Regions from separate parts of the Paenibacillus tundrae genome, predicted to be linked through region 1. Evidence: predicted binding sites of a transcription regulator. Region 1 holds the regulator's gene; the other holds the start of a gene.

The links. Region 1 encodes Rex, which represses fermentation and respiration genes when NADH is low (regulators of the CRP and FNR family bind a similar motif). Its sites were predicted from a motif close to TTGTGAAATATTTCACAA; they were not measured.
Region 2: the regulator Rex is predicted to act here: its motif matches at 3,347-3,364, upstream of adhE (bifunctional acetaldehyde-CoA/alcohol dehydrogenase).

Annotation. Positions count from the first base shown of each region.
Region 1 covers NZ_CP145605.1:4,100,756-4,112,207, forward strand. The annotation lists gene tnpA (IS200/IS605 family transposase) at 1-326, opposite strand, end outside; gene V6W81_RS18310 (DnaD domain-containing protein) at 532-1,233, opposite strand; gene asnS (asparagine--tRNA ligase) at 1,251-2,546, opposite strand; gene V6W81_RS18320 (acetate kinase) at 2,648-3,853, opposite strand; gene V6W81_RS18325 (3-hydroxyacyl-CoA dehydrogenase family protein) at 3,850-4,722, opposite strand; gene V6W81_RS18330 (AAA family ATPase) at 4,856-6,358, opposite strand; gene V6W81_RS18335 (hypothetical protein) at 6,351-6,878, opposite strand; gene V6W81_RS18340 (hypothetical protein) at 7,210-7,737, opposite strand; gene V6W81_RS18345 (amidohydrolase) at 7,774-9,078, opposite strand; gene V6W81_RS18350 (redox-sensing transcriptional repressor Rex) at 9,065-9,718, opposite strand; gene dinG (ATP-dependent DNA helicase DinG) at 9,920-11,452, opposite strand, start outside.
Region 2 covers NZ_CP145605.1:4,290,444-4,301,895, forward strand. The annotation lists gene adhE (bifunctional acetaldehyde-CoA/alcohol dehydrogenase) at 654-3,266, opposite strand; gene V6W81_RS19265 (Crp/Fnr family transcriptional regulator) at 3,692-4,405, shown strand; gene V6W81_RS19270 (hypothetical protein) at 4,497-5,210, opposite strand; gene V6W81_RS19275 (hypothetical protein) at 5,593-6,324, opposite strand; gene V6W81_RS19280 (winged helix-turn-helix transcriptional regulator) at 6,643-6,939, opposite strand; gene V6W81_RS19285 (ThuA domain-containing protein) at 7,261-7,989, opposite strand; gene V6W81_RS19290 (sugar phosphate isomerase/epimerase family protein) at 8,014-8,982, opposite strand; gene V6W81_RS19295 (Gfo/Idh/MocA family protein) at 9,103-10,188, opposite strand; gene V6W81_RS19300 (sugar phosphate isomerase/epimerase family protein) at 10,181-10,945, opposite strand; gene V6W81_RS19305 (Gfo/Idh/MocA family protein) at 10,969-11,452, opposite strand, start outside.

The DNA of each region.
Region 1 (11,452 bases):
TTACACCAGAACTTCCGATTTCCATATCGATACTTTAGACTAGCATGTCTGTCAAAGATCATTAGGCTGCTCTTTCCCTTTAAATATCCTATAAATGCTGACACACTAAGTTTTGGTGGGATACTCACCAACATGTGAATATGGTCTTTACACGCTTCCGCTTCAATAATCTCTACATTTTTTCGCTCACATAATTGTCTCAATATCTTTCCGATGTCTTGTTTCAATTTTCCGTAAATCACTTGTCTTCTGTACTTTGGAGCAAACACGATATGATACTTACAATTCCATTTTGTATGTGCTAAACTGTTCACATCAGATGACATCTGTATTCCTCCTATTGTCGATAAATTCGGTTGGCGAACCAAATTTATTGTAACATTAGGAGGAATTTTTTTTGATACATCGCTGAAAGCTCCCCTGAACCATACGCATAGCGTATGGTTTTCTTTTCACAACAATAAAAAGACAGGCACAGAATAACATCTGGCCTGTCTGATTGTCTGAATAGAGATACTTCTATATGTTGAATTAACGACCACCACTGCGAAAACGTTGCGTATACGCTTTGGCGTCTTGAACCGTCTTCACTCGATTACGACTCCATTCAAGCAAGATTCGATCAATGTATCGGAAATGTACTTTGCCTGCAAACACAGCCTCTTTCAGCGCCATCAGAATTAATTCTTCTTGATACCGATCCTGATCGAGCCAACCGGAGATCGTTTCACATTCCATAGGTGAAAGTGGACGTCCGAATTCTTTTTCAAAGATGGAAAACATATTACGCTCTTCCTCTTCTATTTGAACACTGTTCGAATTCGAACGCGCGTTATTGTCCAGCTGTTGTTTCTGTAGAGCAGCAACATCCTCAGCCACACAAGTCGCTAATCGTGCAAACAGCCCATGCAGGTCATAACGTTCGTACTGAATATCTCGTTCCTCATCTCGATGTTCATCAATGGCAACATATCCATCCTTCATCAAGCGTTGCAGCATTCTTGCAATGCCTTCTGGGGCTAGTCCCATACGACCACCGAGCTCTTCCAAGGTAGGAAACTCATTGAATTCTGCCTGTTGAAAGCCCAGAAGTTGAACGAGCAAGAGCACCTCTGCATCGGATAGACCTAACTGATGATAATAGCGCAGTAATGCATAAGGAAGCTGCGCTGTTCCCGATGTCATCCCATAAGCCGCTCCATTGATCCATGCTTTGGAGCCGGTATCTTCCATAGACTCACGGTTAAGCATTAAGGATACAAACGATAGAGCATACGAGGGAATGCAATCGTTTCACGTACATGATCCAATCCACAGATCCAAGCTACCGTCCGCTCCAATCCCAGACCGAAACCAGAATGAGGTACCGATCCGTATTTACGCAAATCCAAGTACCATTGATATGCTTCATCCGAAAGCTGGTGCTCATCAAAGCGTTGTTTCATCAGTTCTGGATCATCAATCCGTTGCGAACCTCCGATGATCTCTCCATAACCTTCTGGTGCAATCATATCTGCACAAAGGACAACTTCAGGTCGATTCGGGTCAGGCTTCATGTAGAATGCTTTGATACCTGCTGGGTAGTGTGTGATGAAGACCGGTGTATCATACTTCTCAGCAATCGCTGTTTCGTGTGGTGCACCGAAGTCCTCTCCCCAAGGAATATCGAAGCCTTGTCCATTCAGGAACTCAATCGCCTCATCATATGTGATGCGTGGGAATGGTGCGACAATGCCTTCAAGCTTGCTAACATCACGTCCAATTGATTCGAGCTCTGCACGGCAGTTCTTCACCACGGATTGTACAACATGAGCAATGAACTTCTCTTGTACTCGTAAGCTCTCTTCATGATCTACAAACGCCATTTCCGGCTCAATCATCCAAAATTCAATCAAGTGACGACGCGTTTTGGATTTTTCTGCGCGGAACGTAGGCCCAAAGGAATACACCTTACCAAGTGCCATCGCTGCTGCTTCCATGTACAACTGTCCACTTTGAGTCAGATATGCATCTTCGTCAAAATACTTAATGTGGAACAAATTCGTAGTACCCTCTGCAGAGGATGGTGTCAGAATTGGTGGATCAACCTGTGTGAATCCGTTACCATCAAAAAACTGCTGAACAGCGCGGATGATCTCTGCACGAATCACCATAACTGCACGTTGTTTAGTCGAACGCAACCACAGATGACGATGATCCATCAAGAAGTCAACACCGTGCTCTTTAGGCGTAATTGGATAGTTCTCCGTGAGATGAATAATTTCGACATCGGTAACTGTCATTTCGTAGCCGGAGTTACTGCGCGGCTCTTCACGAATAATACCTGTAACATATAGCGAGCTCTCTTGGGTAAGACTCTTTGCTGCATTCCAGATCTCTTCGCTTACTTCACTTTTTACGACAACCCCTTGAATATATCCGGTTCCATCACGCAGTTGCAAAAATTGAATTTTGCCGCTGGAACGTTTGTTGTTAATCCAGGCGCCGATCTTTACGGTCTCGCCTACATGTTCATTCACGTTACGAATTACACACTCCGTGCTCATGCCCATATCTCTCCCTTAGTGCTGAATTTGAAAATGCAGCGGGCAGGCTTATGCCTGTCCCCTGCACTTCCTTGTCATGCTATATTCACTTTACAATTAGATTACTGAGAATTCAATACGATTCGGTGTGTATCTCTTGCAATCACCAATTCTTCGTTCGTTGGCACAACAAGAACATCCACTTTGGAATTGCTAGTTGTGATGCGGCGTGGTTCGCCGGAACGGATAGCATTCAAAGCTTCGTCTAGTTCAACACCTAGGTATGTCAGTTGCTCACATACTTTTTGGCGCAGAACAACGGAGTTCTCACCTACACCTGCTGTAAAGACGATTACGTCTACACCGTTCATTGCTGCTGCATATGAACCAATGTATTTACGCAGACGATATTCGTACATCTCGAAAGCCAGTGTGGAGTTAGCATCGCCATTCTCCATACCTTCTGTAATCTCCCGCATGTCACTGCTAATCCCAGAGATCGCCAGCAATCCACTGTGTTTGTTCAGCATGGAGTTTACTTCACTTACGCTCAGTTCTTCCTTGTTCATTACATAAGGTACGATCGCTGGATCAAGGTCACCACTACGTGTTCCCATCATCAATCCTTCGAGCGGCGTCATACCCATGGACGTATCTACAGAAAGACCACCTTTAACTGCTGTTACACTACCACCGTTACCTACGTGACAAGTGATAATTTTCAGGTCTTCTAACGGACGATCCAGATATTCTGCTGCTGCTTTACTTACATAGTCATGGGAAGTACCGTGCGCTCCGTAGCGACGAACTTTATATTTTTTGTAAAGTACACGCGGAATTGCATACAGATAAGCTTTCTCAGGCATGGTTTGATGGAATGCTGTATCAAAGACCATAACTTGAGGAACGCCTGGCATATTCAATTCAGCCGCACGAATACCCATCATCGCTGCAGGGTTATGAAGCGGCGCGAGGTCGAACAGACGGCGAATCTCAGCTTTCGCTGCATCATCAACCAATGCGGATTCTTTAAATGCTTCACCACCGTGAACAACACGATGTCCAACAGCTTGAATTTCATCTACAGAACCCAACACTCCGTTTTCTTTGTCTGTCAGCATATCGATAACTTTACGAATCGCAGTCGTATGCTCCAGAATTTCGCTAACTTCTGTCACGTCTTCGCGACCAGTTGGTTTGTGCGTGAGAATGGAGGAGTCCATCCCGATCCGCTCTACAAGACCTTTTGCGAGTACGGACTCGTCTGTCATATTATACAATTGATATTTAAGCGAGGAGCTCCCCGCGTTGATTACTAATACTTTCACAGTCTGTCACCATCCTTGTCGTACTTGAAGAATCCTTCGCCCGCTTTGACACCCAGGTGTCCTGCACGTACCATTTTCTTCAGGACAGTCGAAGGACGATATTTCAATTCCCCGAATTCACGGAACATTCTTTCGAGTGCTGCTTCAACGGAATCAAGTCCGAAACGGTCAGCCATCTCAAGTGGGCCATGCTGGAAGTTGTATCCAATACGCATTGCGTCATCAATGTCCTCAGCAGAAGCAACACCTTCTTGCAATACATGAAGTGCTTCATTGATCAGAAGGCAGATCAAACGGGATGTAACGAATCCTGGGGATTCATAAATCATAACGCCTTTTTTATCTACTACTTCTTCAACAAAACGTCTAGTCTCATCAAATGTGGAATCCGACGTCTTCAAGCCACGAATAATTTCAACAAGATCAACCCGGGATACCGGGTGAATAAAGTGCATACCAATAACACGCTCTGGGTACTTGGTCGAGCTTGCAAGCTCGGTCAAACTCAGCGTGGATGTATTACTTGCAAGAATAACATTACTTGGGCAAACTTGATCCAGTTGGCTAAACACTGCTTTTTTAGCTTCCAGATCTTCCGAAATCGTCTCAATGACCATATCGCAAGAACCCAGCTCTGCCAAATGAGCAACTTTGTTGATTCGGGAGAGGATCAGTTTCTTCTCTGCCTTCGTAATTGCCCATTTCTCTAGTTGTTTATCCAAGTTGGTCTCGATCATATTATAGGCATAATCAAGCTTCTCCGTTGTATGCTCCACCAGAAGCACATCAAGTCCTTTGGCTGCGAGCATTTGGGAAATACCTTGCCCCATCGTACCGCCGCCGACAACTCCTATTTTTTTAAAAAACATGGTTCTGTTCCATCCTTTCGGTTCTCTATTTCTCTATTGTACCCTGTTCGCCGAAAATTACAAATTTCGACCCAACATATAATAATATCTTAGCACGACTGAAATGTAAAAAAAAATAACCGACATAAATAAATTATGCCGGTAAAAGGGCGCTGTCACGAAATTGACAACGAAATTGCTCTCCAGACAACACTTCTTCTCTCATCAAGGTATCCAGAGAGTTGTCGAATATTGTCCGTTGCTCTTCAAGCAATCGTTTCGTTTGATTCATAAGCTCCTGCAAAATGACTTTATTCTCACGCATCAACTCTTCGGTAGTAACCATGTCCATATTCACAATACCGAGCGATGTCAGACCAGAAGCCATCATCGTCTGTACAACATTTGTCGCCTGTTCAAAGTCATTACGTGACCCCGTACTACGACCACCGTAATACATTTCCTCTGCAGCCGCACCACCAAGGGCAATCATAATCTGCTCTTCTAAGAAACGTTTGGTATATAAATACTGTTCTTGTTGTGGATTGTGACGAACATAACCAAGAGCCTGTCCACGGGGACTGAGCGCTACCTGACTAACACTACCAGGACGAACTAACTCCGCCATAATGGCATGTCCCAATTCGTGAATAGCTACCCGTTTCTTTTCTTCAACAGTGGACTCACGATCGGTCTTCTCGCCCATCATAACTTTGTCAATTGCCATCGACAGATGACGCTGTTCGATACTGGACAATCCATCTCTCATCGCATAAATCGCAGCTTCATTCATCACACTTTCAAGTTGTGCTCCAGAGAACCCATAAGACTCTTCAGCCGTCTTCTCAAGGCTTACATCCGTCATTATAGGCTTATTAACTGCATGCAGTTCCAAGATGTGCTTTCTACCCTTCTTATCAGGCATGTCCACCTGAATATGACGGTCAAAACGTCCCGGACGAGTCAATGCACTGTCTAACATTTCTTTACGGTTAGTTGCAGCAATCACTAAGATTCGAGGTGTTTCGGATGAATAGATTCCATCCATTTCAGTCAGAAGCTGGTTCAACGTTTGGTCGTATTCACGTTGTTGTCCACCTTCACGCTTACCACCAATGACATCAATCTCGTCGATAAAAATAATGGCATTTTCTTTATTTTCTTTCGTTGCACGTGTTCTTGCATCACGGAACAAATCACGAATTCTACCCGCACCGACGCCGACATACATTTCAACAAATTCACTACCTGATGCAGCGACAAACACGGAATCTGTATAGTGAGCGGCAGCTTTGGCCATTAAGGTTTTACCTGTTCCCGGAGGCCCTGTGAGCAATATACCTTTCAGCGGGCGAATCCCGAATTTTTGAATTTCTTCATGCCGGATAAGGAAATCGAGCGCTTCTCGTAGTTCTTGCTTGGCACTATCCTGACCACCAATTTCTTCAAATGTCAGCTTGGATGGCCCTTTTTTCTTCCGTTTGCGCTCCTGACTTGCTCCAACGGTAATACCACCACGCATCTGCATCATGAACAGCAATCCACCGACCAACAATACAGCAAACAAAATTGGGATGATATTTACACCCACAAAAGCAAGAAAGATAATTAGCACTGGAACAAATCCAATTACAACTTCTTTAGTCCACTTAGGCATTTGGCCACACTCCTATCTGTCCTGGCACACGTGGTAGAATAATAAACTTGCTTGCGTCTCCATCTCGCAGACTGACGTATACGTTGTTATCATCCATAGCGGTATTTACTTTAATTCCATTGGTAGCCATCTTAGACAGCGTTGGTGTGATCTCGGTATATTGTTTGTTTTCCATCGCTTGAGCTACGGTGAACATCGCATCACCCCACCAATTTTCTAATGCCTCGTTGGAGTGATCAATAACGTCAAGTTTAAGGCTACGATTGCCAATAAGAGTCTGTCCTTCTTTGTGAATATATTGAACTAGTCTCCCCAAATCGACATCTGGTTCAAGATCAAGTTTCATTTGCACGCTATTGCGGTTAATAGTTAAATGAACATCATTGACTCCATCATACTGGGTAATCATTTTTTCGATCGGATTCTGCATGGCCACTTGGCGATACACAAACCAACCTCCAAACAACAGGACGGCAGAAATGACGACAGTTAAAGCAATCGGTAATACTTTTAGCTTCAAATGAGTTTCCCTCCCAAATTTGGCCTATACTAAGCCTGTAGGCGTCAATAAATTTGCAATCCAAGTCCTGTTCGTAATTAAACAGGATTTATTTGTCTTGTTTATTCATCATGTAATGTTGAATACATATCTGAGTATATCACATCGTATATACAATTTCGAAGGCTAAAATATGAATAAATTATTAATTTTAACTATTCAAATCCAATAGAATGACAAAAACACCAAAGAACCGTGCAGTCTGCTATCATCTGCCGGTACTTTGGTGCTTTATGGTACTATACGAGTTAGACTTCATTACAAGGAAGTAATGTTGGCAACTGTACAGTAGCTAGCTATTTGGTAATGTGTAGACTAAATCTACCTGTTCCCCATTGCTAAATCGATAGAAACGATAATAATTGTGGGTATCGTCATTATAATACACTTGCCATACGTAGATTCCGTTCACGACACCAGGCATAATACGCTTTATTTCTCCACCCGGTACCTCTGAGCTAAATCGATTGCGAATCTGGGTTTCAGACATGCCATTCTGAACCAGTTCACTGTGCACTACATCAGAGCCTGTTACCGGCTTGTTTGTATTGTCGAACTTCACCCATACGAGAACATCCTGCTTGTCCTTATTTTTACCTAGAAAGGTCCAATAGATGTTGTCTGCGCCATCTTTACCACCCCAGACATATTTACGGATATCTTGAGTGAACGTAATGTCTTGCTGCTGTGCAGCTTCAATAGCCATAGCTTCTTCATTGCGCTGATCCTGAGTGACATAGACATAATAACGTTGAAGTCCAAACAGGAGCAGAACTAGAACCAGCAACGATATCCAGATCCACTTCTTTTTTCTCTTCAAAAGCCGAACTTCCTTTCCTCTAAAACGCTACATGAATTAACGGGCAAGCAAACCATCAAATGCCGATTGAGACTCACGCAAGATGCGCTCTTCGTCCATTGTGAGACATTCGCCGTGTTTAATCACTTGTTTACCATCCACCCACACATGCTCCACGTCTTTCGCTGAAGCCGAATAGATGGTATGTGAGATTAGATCCGTATGCGGATAGAAATGAGCTTGTTCAATGTTAAGGGCGATAAAATCTGCCTTCATCCCCACTTCTAATAAACCCGTATCATCTAGGAAAATAGATTTGGCGCCATAAGCCGTTCCTAACAGAAGAGCTTCTCCAGCTGGTACAGCCGTTGGATCACCCGATACTCCTTTATGAATCAGAGCTGCCAGTCTCATCTCTTCAAACATATCCAGGTTGTTGTTGCTTGCAGGGCCATCGGTTCCCAAGGACACCATCACACCAGCTTTTAGAAGATCCGGTACACGAGCGACACCCGAAGCAAGCTTCAAGTTACTACCCGGATTATGGGAAACTGCAACATGATTTCGAGCCAAAATTTCAATTTCTTCATCATTCAGGTGTACGGCATGAGCAACAAGGGAAGGACGGGAGAAGAATCCCAGTTTCTCCAGATGAGCAACAGGACGAAGCCCATAATCAGTCACATTTTGCTCCACTTCTCGGATCGTTTCTGACATGTGTGTATGCAGAGGCAGATTCAAGTCGTGTGCAACTTGTACAAGCTTCTCTATGTAATCCGGCGGACATGTGTATGGAGCGTGCGGTGAGATAACCGTTGTGATGCGGCCATCCGCTTGTCCATGCCACTCACGGGCAAATGCAGCCGATTCTTCCAGCTTACGCATCTGCTCTTCTTCTGAACACAGACCAATAACTCCACGAGCCAGAGAAGCGCGAATACCGGATTGTTCTACCACTTTAGCCACTTGATCCATATGATCATACATATCGAGGAAAGCCGTAGTTCCTCCTTTTAGCATTTCTAACACAGATAGGGATGATCCCCAGTACACATCTTCAGCCGTCATTTTAGCTTCCATAGGCCACATTTTCTCCTGTAACCATACCTGCAGCGCTAGATCATCTCCATGTCCTCTTAGAAGTGACATTGCTGCATGACCATGCGTATTGATCAGACCCGGTAGGAAAAGAAGTCCTTTTCCATCCACTTTAGGCAGGCTCTCGTCCCCTTCCGGTAGCGTCTCACCAATATGCACAATCTTATCATTTTCCACAACCATATAACCTTGAACCACTTTCCAGTCCAAACCACTATTTACAGCAAATTTGCCGTTATGAATAACCCATTTATTTGTCGTCATCTTCCTCGTCGTCCTTTCCATTCTCCAGGTAATAAGCAAGGCTGAGTAGATCCGTCGTAAAGTCAGCATGGTGAATGCGAATATGCGGCGGCGTTTTCAAGATCGTTGGTGCAAAATTAAGTATAGCCTCAATACCCGACTCGACCAGTTGATCAGCTACATTCTGAGCTTCTGTATCTGGAACTGTAATTATGCCGATACGAATATTATCCTTTTGGACAGACTCTGATAATTCATTCATTGGTTGAACTTTCAAGCTATTAATCTGAGTACCAATCTTGGGACCGTAAGCATCGAATACGGCAACAATCTTCATGTTGTCTTTCAAGTATGCATTGTAATTAGACAAGGCGTGTCCAAGATTACCCGCACCAACCAATGCTACGTTGATTTGCTGATCGATCTTCAGGATGTGCCGAATTTTCTCGATCAAGTAGGAAACGTCATAGCCAATGCCTTTGCGACCAAAATCACCAAAATAGGCTAGATCCTTTCGGATCTGAGCTGGATTAAGATCCAAGCGTAGTCCTAGTTCTTGAGAAGAAACCGTAGTAACCTCACGTTGACTCAATTCACTCAAATAACGCAAGTAAACTGGCAAACGCCGCACGACAGCTTCTGATATTTTATCTGATTTCATTCGTTTACTCCCCTTTACCAATGTGACCCTGAAGATAGATTAAATAGGAGGCACCCTGCATGCCATACAAAATCACGGTTACGTGGACAGGATGCCTCAATGATATACATTATGATAGCAGTAATCTTTATTTCTCAATTATTGAATCTTATAAATTTTACAACTAATTGCGATCAGGGTGCAACGCTTGCGCGTATAGCCCTATTCCGATGCCTCATCAGTAGGCTGGTCTAACCACTCACGAATTCGTGGAACCATCTGTTCGGTCAGCATATGCTCCATTTTGGGACCTGGTAACGAATATAAGAAATACTTACCGTAATATGCTTCAATGACCCGTGTATCGTATACAATGACGATGCCTCTGTCCTTCGCTGTCCGTACAAGTCTTCCGAAGCCCTGCTTAAAACGAATAACAGCTTGTGGCACAGATAGCTTCATAAATGGATTTTTCTTCTGTTGTTGCAACAGCTCGCTTTTCGCTTCCAATAATGGATGATTAGGCGGCTGGAATGGCAATCTAACAATTGCCAGACAGGTGAGTGCTTCCCCTGGAATGTCTACCCCTTCCCAGAAGCTGCTGGTACCCAAAAGTACTGTTGCTTTGGCGTCTTGGAATCGGCGTGTGAGCTTCGAACGGCTACCACTATCCACCCCTTGACCGAGCAGCGAGATATCATTACCCGCCAAGGCCTCCTTGAGCGGATCATACACTTGTCTCAGCATCCGATATGACGTGAAGAGCACCATCATTCGTCCACGCGTCGCAATGGCCGTTTCGGCTAATGAATGCACCAACATATCAACAAAGTGTGCATCCCCTACGCTGCCTTTTAAACTTGGGAAATCACGTGGAATAACAAGCAAGGCCTGATCCCGATAACGGAACGGAGACGGTAGCAAGGACGTAAGCAGACGGTTATGGTCTGCTGCTTCCTGCAATCCTAGTTGCTCAATCATAAATTGGAATGACTTATCTACAGAAAGTGTAGCTGAAGTCAGAACAACGCTTTTCTTTTTGTCGAAGAACAATTCCTTCAGTTGTGCGCTGACATCTACAGGAACCGCATAGAGCTGTAGCGATTTACTTCGGAACTGTCCACTTGCTTCCATCCAATAAACGGTATTGACATCATCCATACGCATGAAGAAACGTAGATTCTCTTTGAGTAGGGCAAGATCCTTCAGAAGGCCTGTAATATCCGTAATCAAGCTATCGGATTGATAATCATCTTGTTCTTCCTTGATCTCAAGTAACAGCTTATCACCCTTACGAATCAAGTCACCTAACGTTACGTATATTTGATTCTCATCCTCTTGAAGCGCCTGCCACTTATCAGGCTTCTGCGACGGCTTCAATCGAAGAGAGAATTGACCTGTCTCCCCTGGGGAAGCATCACTACGCTCAGGAAGAAGATTAAATAAAGATTCGCTCAATCTGTCCCACATGTCCTTGACTTCAACAGCAAGCGGGAACATCTGATCAATAGCTGAACCCCATTGTACTGATTTTTCATGGCTTGATAGCTGGGAGCGAAGCATAGGCAACTGACCGTTACGGCTATCTTTAAACAGACGTGTGAGCGTATGAACCATCGTGAAATATTTCATATGCAAGCCTAAATGTTTGCCTGCTACGTCCTCTAGGTGATGAGCCTCATCTATAACAAGACTTTCATACGCAGGAAGAAGCTGATGACTTGCTTTCACATCGGTAAATAATTTGGAATGATT
Region 2 (11,452 bases), 190 kb from region 1:
TTAGGCGAGCGCTTCGCTTCTTCAGGTTTTTTCTGTCCTCTCCGTTAACGTGTGAACGGGTTGTTCAAACTGCCACATCACGGATTCCGTGTTGCATCTTTTTAAAAGATGAGTGGCTCCTCTTCGATCTGGAGCCCGAGCTTAGTGATGAAGTTCCTGCAAAAGCGGGGGCTTCGCTCCTCCGTTTTTTTGCCCTTTCCGTAACGTGTACGCATTGGTTCCAACTGACACATCGTGACTCCTCGTTTCATCTTTTTAAAAGATGAATGGCTCCTCTTCGATCTGGAGCCGGAACATTAGTGATGAGGTTCCTGAAAAAGCGGAGGCTTCGCTCCTCCGTTTTTCTGCCCTTTCCGTAACGTGTGAACGGGTGGTTCAAACTGCCACATCACGGATTCCGTGTTGCATTTTTAAAAGATGAGCGGCTCCCTCTCAATCTGGAGCCTGAACATTAGTGATGAAGTTCCTGAAAAAGCGGGGGCTTCGCTGCTCCGTTTTTCTGCCCATCTCCTTTTCGCTGTGAACTGTTGGCTCTACCTGCTACAGCGTGGATTGCGTGTTCCTCAAGACATACGGCAATCGGGGCTCCCCATTTCGGGGAACCCTGAACCTATTGCCCATCCTCACCAAGTGTTGCATGACTCGGATGATTATTATTCAAACTTACCGTAGAATGCGTTGCGGTATACATCTGCTAATTCTGTTACCAGTGGTAGCTTCGGATTCGCAGTTGTACATTGGTCTTCGAAGGCACGATCAGCCAGATAGTCTACATGTGCTTCGAAGTCTTTTGCATCGAATCCAATTTCTTGGAACGATTCCTCGATACCCAATGTTTTGTTCATTTTGCGTATAGCGTTGATTAGGCTGTTAACCCCTTCTTCGGTTGTGCGTGCAGGCAATCCGAGAATGCGGGCAATTTCGGCATATCGTTCATCTGCCACAAAGTGCGAGTATTTCGGGAACGATGCGAATTTAGTCGGTTTTTTCGCGTTGTATCGAATAACGTGTGGCATCAAAATCGCATTGGTACGTCCATGGGCTGTATGGTACTGACCGCCCCATTTGTGCGCCAAGCTGTGGTTAATACCCAAGAATGCGTTGGCAAATGCCATACCGGCAATCGTTGAAGCATTATGCATTTTCTCACGTGCCAGTTTGTCGCCTTGTAATGCTGATTGCTCCAAGTACTGGAACACGAGTTGAATGGCTTTGATCGCTAATCCATCCGTATAGTCATTCGCCATAACAGATACATAAGCTTCAATCGCATGTGTCAGTACGTCCATACCTGTGTCAGCTACAGCTGTTCTAGGCAGCGAGTATACAAACTCAGGGTCTACGATCGCCACGTCAGGAGTCAGCTCATAGTCAGCCAGTGGATATTTGGTATTTCCTAGATTTTTATCTGTGATAACAGCAAATGATGTCACTTCCGAACCCGTACCCGATGTTGTTGGGATCGCTACAAATTTTGCTTTTACGCCGAGTCTTGGATATTTGTAAATCCGTTTGCGGATATCCATGAACTTTTGCTTCAGATCGTTAAAGTCTGTATCTGGATATTCATAGAACAACCACATCGCTTTGGCAGCATCCATTGGTGATCCGCCACCGAGAGCGATAATGCAGTCCGGTTGGAAGCGGCGCATCATTTCGGTTCCACGATCTACTGTCGTTGTGGATGGATCCGGCTCAACATCCGAGAACACTTCAATGGCTACAGGCATTTGGCGTTGGCGCAGATAATGCTCTACTTTTTCCACATAACCGAGCTTCACCATCATGGCATCCGTAATAATTGCAACACGGGTGATATCCGGCATTTTGGCGAGATACTGCGTCGCACCTTTTTCGAAGTAGACCTTGTTCGGTACTTTGAACCATTGCATATTCACGGTACGGCGAGCCACCCTTTTCACATTGATTAAGTTGACAGCAGTTACGTTCGACGAAGTCGAGTTACGTCCGTATGAACCACATCCCAGTGTGAGCGAAGGCATATTCGTGTTGTAGATATCGCCGATTGCTCCGTGCGTGGAAGGTGAGTTGACGATGATACGTCCTGTTTGCAGGCGATCTGCAAATTTGTTAACGACTTCTTCATTGTTGGAGTGAATAACCGATGAGTGTCCCATACCGCCAAAGGCAACGACTTCTGCTGCACGTTCAATCCCTTCTGCTGCCGTTTTGACTTTGTAACAAGCTAGTACCGGGCTTAATTTTTCCGCAGACAATGGGAATTTGACGCCAACACCTTCGATTTCGGCAACCAAGATTTTGGTGCTTGCTGGAACTTCAATACCGCACATTTGAGCAATTGCTACTGCAGATTGACCTACAATCGCTGGGTTCACGGCACACTTCTCAACATTGATAGCGCCAGCTGTCAGCTTAGCTGCTTCATCCTTGTTAACGAAGTAACATCCATTGGCAATCATTTTCTTTTTGACTTGGTCGAAGATAGGCTCTTCAATAATAACCGCTTGCTCGGAAGCACAAATCATTCCATTATCAAATGATTTGGACAAAATCAGATCCGTCACTGCCTGATTGATATCCGCCGTTTTCTCAATGAAGCAAGGTACGTTACCTGGCCCTACGCCCAGTGCTGGTTTACCACAGCTATATGCCGCTCGCACCATGCCTGATCCACCTGTCGCCAGAATGAGTGCCACATCGTTGTGGTTCATCAGGGCATTGGTGCGATCCATGGATGGATCATCAATCCACTGAATACAGTCGGCTGGAGCACCATGCTTCACTGCGGCTTCAAGCAAGATTCTGGCTGCTTCGCGGCTACAGTTCTGTGCAGATGGGTGGAAACCGAAGATAATCGGGTTACGAGTCTTAATAGAGATCAGTGCCTTAAACATCGTGGTTGATGTTGGGTTGGTAACCGGGGTAATTCCCATGATGATGCCAACCGGCTCGGCAATTTTCTGGAAGTTCTCATATTCGTTATCTTCAATAACGCCAACCGTTTTGTCATATTTGATGCTATGGTACACATATTCTGTAGCAAATATATTTTTAGTGATTTTATCTTCGTACACACCGCGGCCGGTTTCTTCCACAGCCATCTTGGCGAGCATCATGTGTTTATCCAGACCTGCAAGCGCCATTGCTTGCACAATTCGATCGATCTGCTGTTGATCCATGGACATGAATGCTGCGTGTGCTTTATTCGCTTTGTCAATTAACGTTTGAATATACTGACCTGCTGTCGGTTCTTTTGCTGGGGCGACCTCGTTCTTTACAGCCATCTCCCTCATCCTCCTAAAGGTTCGTATTATGTTGTCTCTCTTCTTTACATTCACATCGTATCATGGGACATGATTTAATTATGTGATTTTTTTCACAAAGTATTCCGAATTTAAATTTAGTTTCTTAATGTCTGCTAACAAGTACACTACTACTGCATTTTCAACAAGGATCTTTCAGCTACATACTAGCCCACAAAAAGTGAATTTAATCACAATGTTTGAAATATCGCCATTTTTGTTCCCTTTCTATCCCCCTCAAACGGTAAGATTAGGTATATACTGAACTTAAAAATTGAACCACCGCAATTTGTACCGTCCTTCCCGGCCGAGATGACCCCGAACGGACGGCAACCGTTTGCGGCGAACCACAAAGGTCATGTAAGCCACATGCAGCCTTTGACTGGAGACAAAGGGGAGATAGACTTATGAGAGAGCAACTAGTCATTGAAAAACGTGGGAATACAAACTGTTTCTCGGACGCGAACTTTAATCATTTACTTGTAACGATGAAAGATAGAACCTATCCCGAAGGAACTCATCTGTATTGGGAGGGCGATGTCTCTGACAAACTTTATTATATGAAAAGAGGCCGTGCCCAGATTACCAAGTCAACTGATGAAGGTAAAGAATTGATCATGTACATGTATCAATCTGGAGATATGATTGGGCAGGCTGATCCTTTCTTCGGTTCGAAGCATACCTTCTCGGCAGAAGTGCTGGAAGACAGCGAAATAGGTGTACTGGAGCATAAAGACCTGGAAATGCTGATCTGTCAGCATTGTGACTTTGCCATTGATTTTATGAAATGGATGGGTATTCACCACCGACTCACCCAGACTAAGTTCCGTGATCTCATGTTATACGGCAAACCTGGCGCGCTCTGCTCTACTTTAATTCGTTTGTCCAATTCCTATGGTGAACCACACGGCGATCATATGATCATCCACAAAAAAATTACGCATACGGATCTGTCCAATATGATTGGCGCTACCCGTGAGAGTGTAAACCGTATGTTAAGTGATCTACGTAAAAAAGACGCGATCGAATATGATAATGGCATGATCGTCATCAAAGATCTGAAAATGCTGCAAGGCATCTGTCACTGTGAACTATGCCCTAGTGAAATCTGCCGGATCTAAAAATGACTAATCACCTACAATTATCCTAAATTTCAATATGTATATAAAAAAAGCCCAATCTTCTCACTATAGAAGATGGGCCTTTTGGTATTTAGGATGTCGTCGTTAATTCAAGTTTAATCGCGTCACGTGGACTGAGCTTCATATCCAAGCCATTATCCATTAATTCCTTATCATTCACCTTAATAACCCAGCGTTGATTCATTCGTGGGATGACATTTTCAACAGCAACCACATATTTGTTATTCTCAGACATTCTGACAACGCCACTGGACTTTAATACATCACGAACGGTGCACTCCTGAATATACACGCCGGCATATTGCCGATTAAGATTTGGCATAATGTTGCCGCCGCTCACTTTGAGTAAAGTCGTCTGATACGCTACGCCCTCTCCTGTACTGTCAGCGGCTTTTACATATATTATCACTTCATCTTTGGCATGAAGCTCCATATTCCAATTTTCTGGATCAATATCTTTGCCATTCAATTTAACTGCCCAGATTAACGAGGAATCAAGCGAGACCTCTCCGACAGATTGAATTCGTTTTCCATCAGCCGTAAAATCAACAAGCCCACTGTTGGATAGTGCCTTCTTGAGCGTTAATCCTTCGCTAAAATCCCGTTTAATCGACTTGGTTGCATCCGGTAAAAAGGTACTGCCGTCTACGGCAACCGTAATGGAATTCGTAGGTTCGGTTTCCTGTACCACTGGCTGCTCCGAAGGCCGTGTCTCTGTACATCCGCTGAGAATAACTAAAATAAGTAGGCATAAGCCTATGAAACCGGGGATTTTCTTATTCATGTAGGTAACACCACCCTGCGTAAAATCATTCACCCTGTTGTCCATACCCTCTATTATGGCACAGAACCCAGCCAAAAAAAGTGTCAATGCCGTTACTTTTATTGGACAGCATGTGTATAAAGTGGAACGTTTAGACATTTGTCTGCTGTAATCTGACCCAGTTTATAAGAGAACACCCATCGTCTTACTTTCACAGAAGACAGACCGCGTTTAAGTGTATTTTCTCATGCGATAATCGATTGGTTCCGCTCCGCTGAAAACTTTACGTTCTATTTATCTTAACAAAAAGACGCTACAATTCACATCACAGTGAAATGTAACGCCTCTTAATTTAGCGTGGTCATAACTGCCCCCACCACGAATTGTTGTTGTTTGTTTACCTTTACTGAACGCAAGCTTGCATATACGTTCTGCCCCCGTCCCCATCTTTTAAGTACGGATTCAGCCCAGAGAATTGCTCCCCGGAAACATATACACCTGTAAGTAATCGTCCTTCTAACATCTCACCATCAAGCTGCACACACAAAGAAGGTGCTGTCACATATTCCTGATACAACGGAATCTGACCATAAGGACGATGAACCTTGAACAATTTGCCTTGCTCGTTGAGTGGACGCTCTGAGAAGTAGGTAGGTACGATGTAGCGAGCAATGGTATCCAGTTCATCTGCTGTGTAGAATGCCTCATCACCAAGCCATGGGGCCAACATTCGAATCTTCTCATATTGAGCCCACACAATTGCTTGAATCAGCATTTCCGGCTTGAACACATGCCCTTCCCCATTCGCCGTAGATTGAGAGCCAAGAAGGAAGTCTTCTGCATCTAATGGCATGATGACATCTTCGTTATGTCTCAATTCGCATCCTATGCATTTCCAGCCTCTAGAAGTCTGAATCCATTTCTGCAGCACAATCGGAGCTAATCCTGAGCCCTTGCTGCGATCCAACCGTTGCTTATCGGAAACTTGGTGTCTAAACGATTGAGAATACGTATTGCGAACAAATAGTTCTGCTGCCTTCTTATAAATCAAATGTACCTGAATGGATGCGTTCTCAAGTTCTGCGATATCTTGTTTGCCGTAGCGTACTTCACGGGATAAGCTTTCTTCTCTCATGACAAGTGGCCTCCTCGCTCCGACCGTATACGGCCATAGTTGTAAGGAATAGACATTGTTCTTATTCTTACAATTATACTACAACTCATGACAACATGTGCAGAACACACAAGAATTATGTCAGGGATTCCATTATCTATATCATACATAGTTAAGGCCCATAACATACCTACATTGAGTTGAGAGTGTACGAACCGACGAAGTTTCTCTACATGCTTTCCTGGTATCTTAAAACAAAAAGCTCTCGATTTCCAGTGAAATCAAGAGCTTTTGTCCATTACCTGCTTCGAAATTGGGATTCAAATTGAATTACATCAATCAGTCAACCCAATGCTCTGCCCAGTCCTGAATTTGATTCATAACCGGCTGAAGCGCCTTACCTTTCTCTGTCAACTCGTATTCAATACGAACCGGCGTCTCTGGATACACATGACGGATTAGAATGCCTTCACTTTCCAGATCCTTCATCCGCTCGGATAACATCTTGTCACTCATTGATGGAATGAGGTTGGAAATATCCTTAAATCGCTTAGACCCACTCATCAACGTTTGAATAATTAGACCGTTCCAACGTTTACCCAAAAAGGAAAACGCGGTTTCAAAACGCGGACACATCCGCAAATCTTGGCCTTCCACATTAATCACCTCTTTAGAGATCACTACACTTACGTTTTGTTAGTATATTTCATAATAACATATTTGAGAGCTAAAGGAAACGCCTCTCGCTAAAAACTTTCAATTGGATAAACCGGTTCCATCTTCTTTGATGATATTACACAGTATACCATTACATGGGGCTGAAGAACCATGGGAAATATCGTCTCACGTTCTTACAACTAAATTACCCAAAAAGAACCCTACTGCCACAGTCCTACAGACTTGGAGAAGGGTTCTTCGGTATACCGCTACATTTATCCATTCACGAGAGATTGCGGCTTAGACCAGCACGCCACCAAATGGTCTTACAGGTTCGCTCTTACCGAATTCCGGCTTGAAGCTACGGGCAGGGTATGCCCATTTCACTGCATTGCTGATCACTCTTAAAATTTCCGGTTTGTAATAGGTCGGGTATGTCTCATGGCCTGGTCGGAAATAAAAGATCTTACCTTCGCCGCGTCGGAACGTGCATCCGCTCCTGAATACCTCTCCACCCTGGAAATTACTCACAAATACCAGTTCATCCGGTACTGGAATATCGAAGAATTCTCCGTACATTTCTTCTTTTTCCAATACAATCTTATCTTGGATGCCGTCCGCAATCGGATGGGATGGATTGACACACCATACGATCTCCTGCTCGTCAGCTACACGCCATTTCAGATCGCAGCTTGTGCCCATCAGTGCTTTAAACGGTTTGGAGAAGTGACCGGAGTGTAGCACGATCAGTCCCATGCCGTTTAACACGCGCTGTGTTACCTTCTGCGAAACTTCATCGCTTACGCGATCATGTGCCATATGTCCCCACCATATAAGCACATCCGTGGAATTCAGCACCTCATCACTTAACCCGTGTTCAGGCTGATCCAGTGTAGCTGTTCGAATCACAAAACCTTCGCCGCCAAGTCCGTCAGCCAATGCTCTATGGAGACCGTCTGGGTAGACTTCTCTAACTTCATCGTGAATTTTCTCATGGACAAATTCATTCCAAATGGTGACGTTGATCATCATTGATTTCCCCCTAATGTAGCTCTAAACCCACCACATGTCGCCCAGCGGTTCTTCAATTAATACCTGCTGGAGATTCTGTACGGCTTTAGAGAATCCTTCTTCAACCGACATCAGACCGTCTTCGTGTTCAATACTTACAACATAATCATATCCGACAAGACGCAGAGCGCTCATAATATCTGCCCACGTTTTGTTATCATGTCCATAACCAACCGAGCGGAACTGCCAAGCTCGATCCAGCATGTTTGTATAATCTTGCATATCCGTTACACCGTGTTTATTCACGTTGATTGGATCAATGGTTGTATCTTTCGCATGGAAGTGATGGATTGCGCCTTCACGTCCGAGAATGTGAATTGCCTGTACAGGATCAATTCCTTGCCACCACATATGACTCGGGTCAAGGTTAGCTCCAATGACTTCCCCTGCTGCTTCACGCAGTCTGAGCAATGTAGCAGGTGTGTGTACTGAGAATCCGCCGTGCAGCTCCAGACCTACTTTAACATTGCGATCTGCGGCGAATTTACCCCATTCTGTCCAGTAAGGAATAACTTTGTTCTCCCATTGCCACTTCAGAATTTCTTGGAAGTCATTCGGCCATGGTGCAACAGGCCAGTTCGGATATTTAGCATCCTCATGATCACCTGGACAGCCGGAGAATGTATTTACTACAGGTACTTCCAGCTTCTCAGCCAGCTCTACTGTTTTGACGAAGTCATCATGGAATCCTTTAGCAATATCCTTTTGTGGATGCAATGGGTTACCGTGACAGCTCAGTGCGCTGATCATCAAACCACGTGATTCCACTGCATTCTTGAAGTTTTTCAGTGCAGCTGGATTATCAAGCAATTCTGCTGGATTACAATGAGCGTTCCCTGGGTGTCCTCCTGTACCAATCTCAACGGCTTTTAACCCTTTGGATGCCACATAATCAAGTGCGTCTTCTAATTTACGTCCTCCGAATAGTACCATAAATACGCCGAGTTTCAAGTGCGATTCCTCCCTAGAATAAATGTCGTATAGTTGCTAATTCGTTCATTTGCATAAATAACCGTTCAGATCACTTACTTGTATCGTTTATTGTGGAAAATGAAGATCATTTCTATCCCTTTAGGATTCAAAATAAACGGCTTTTCCGGTTTGAGCCGATTCATAGATCGCCTCAAGAATCTGAGTTACAACAAGAGCTTGCTCTGGTTTAACGACAGGCTCTTTGTCTTCAATAATCGCTTCAAGCCACATTCTAGCTTCGCGATCTGCTTCATTCTCAGCACTGCCGCTGTAGAAAGCCACTCCACCTGCATCCAGATCAACCTTCGTTTCGTACAACCGGCTTCGCTTCTCACCATTGATTCGCAAACCATCCTGCATATCAGCACCGCCTTCAGTACCACACAGCAATGATTTGGCTTCACCAAACTCGGCAACATTCAATGCCCAACTTGACTCAATGATGATCGTAGCTCCATTCTGCATGGTGATAAAACCGAATGCCGAATCCTCCACCTTGAATTGTTCTGGATCCCACGGTCCAAAAGCATTTGCCGCATTTTCACGCTGACCAAGCTTGTGGAAGGTAGAACCCATAACACTCTTCGGTTTGTAATTGTCCATTAGCCATAGTGTCAGATCCAGTGCGTGAGTACCAATATCGATTAATGGACCGCCACCCTGTTTCTCTTCATCCAAAAACACACCCCAGGTTGGAACAGCCCGTCTGCGAAGGGCAATTGCCTTACCAAAGTAAATATCCCCTAACTCGCCATCCTCACACATCTGCTTCAAATACTGACTATCGCTGCGGAAGCGGTTCTGGTACGCAATCGATAACTTCTTACCAGTACGTTGTGCCGCCTCGAGCATCGCTTTAGCCTGTTCAGACGTCTTCGCCATCGGTTTCTCACACATCACATGTTTACCAGCTTCCAGAGCGGCTACAGTAATGACGGAATGTGAATCGTTCGGCGTACACACATGAACCACATCAATACTCTCATCCTTCAGCAACTCATGATAATCCGTGTACACTTTGGCGCCCTCTACTCCGAATTCAGCTGCCGCCTCTTCAGCGCGTTCTTTCACAATGTCACAGAAAGCAACCATTCGACCCTGAGATTGTTTGGACAGACTCGGCATATGTTTTCCTTTGGCAATACCGCCACAACCAACAATAGCTATGTTAAGTACTTTAGACATGGATCGATCCTCCGTTAGCGGCATATTGGCGAATCCAGTTCATGCTGTTCTCAATGCTTAGTAATGATGGATTCTGACATTCATCCTGTTCCACCACAAGCCATTCAGCTCCAGCCTGCTCTGAGGCTACAGCAACCGCTTCCAAGTCTACTTCCCCCTGGCCGAATTCAACGGTTAACACCCGCCCTTCTGAGCGGCTCATGTCTTTCCAGTGCACCAGTGGAAGACGTCCTGCATACTTCGCAATCACTTCCGTCGGTGGATATCCAGCAGCATGCGCCCAACATGTGTCCAGCTCTACCTGTAGGTGAGAAGCAGGAACGGTCTCGTACATCGCGTACAGTGCCGGACGACCCTCGACTTGCGCTGTAAATTCAAAATCATGATTGTGATAGAAGAGCACCAGATTCTCTGCTGCGATCTTCTCACCGATTGCATTCAGCGAAGCAAATACGTCGTCCCACTGTCGCTGTTCCTCTGACAAATAAGGCACGATTAAGTTCCGATTGCCAAGTTCTTTGTGATAAGCGATAACCGCATCCAAATCTTCTTTCAAGCTATTATATTGCACATGTGTACCTACAATTTCCAATCCGAGTTCATTTACGAGAGCTCTGACTTCCTCTGCGCTGTGTCCATAGAAATTATGGAATTCCACACCCTGGTAGCCGAGCTCCGCAATCTTAGCAAGCGTTCCTTTAAAATCGCGTTCCAGTTCATCCCGTACGGTGTATAACTGTAGTCCGATCTTCAACATTTCCTGCTTCACCTCATCTGAAATCAATTAGTGGATGGTACAGTCTCCGTCTGATTGTCATCTGTTTTGGTTGCTGCATTGTATTCATAGTTACTTTCAAGCAAAATGTGTTTGCCCTCAAGAGACGAGCGCTGGAATGCATGCATAGCTTCTAGTACATGGTATGCCAGTTTGCCACTTGCTTTGTTCTCGCGTCCGGCACGAATGGACTCAACCATCTCGTTTACACCAAGACCACGCTCATTTTGACCACTTTCAAATATCGGTGTAACCGTCTCCCACGTATCCTGACCGTATTTGCGAAGCTTCACTTCTCCATTAAAATAGTTCGGGTCAGGTACACTGAGCGTGCCTTCTGTACCGTAAATTTCAATGCGTGGCAGATCTGAAGCGCCCCGAATATCGAAGCTTGTAATCATCGTTGCAATGGCACCACCATTAAAATCAATGGTTCCCGCAAGATGCGTTGGTGTTTGTACTTGCAACGATGTACCTTCCTTAGGACCA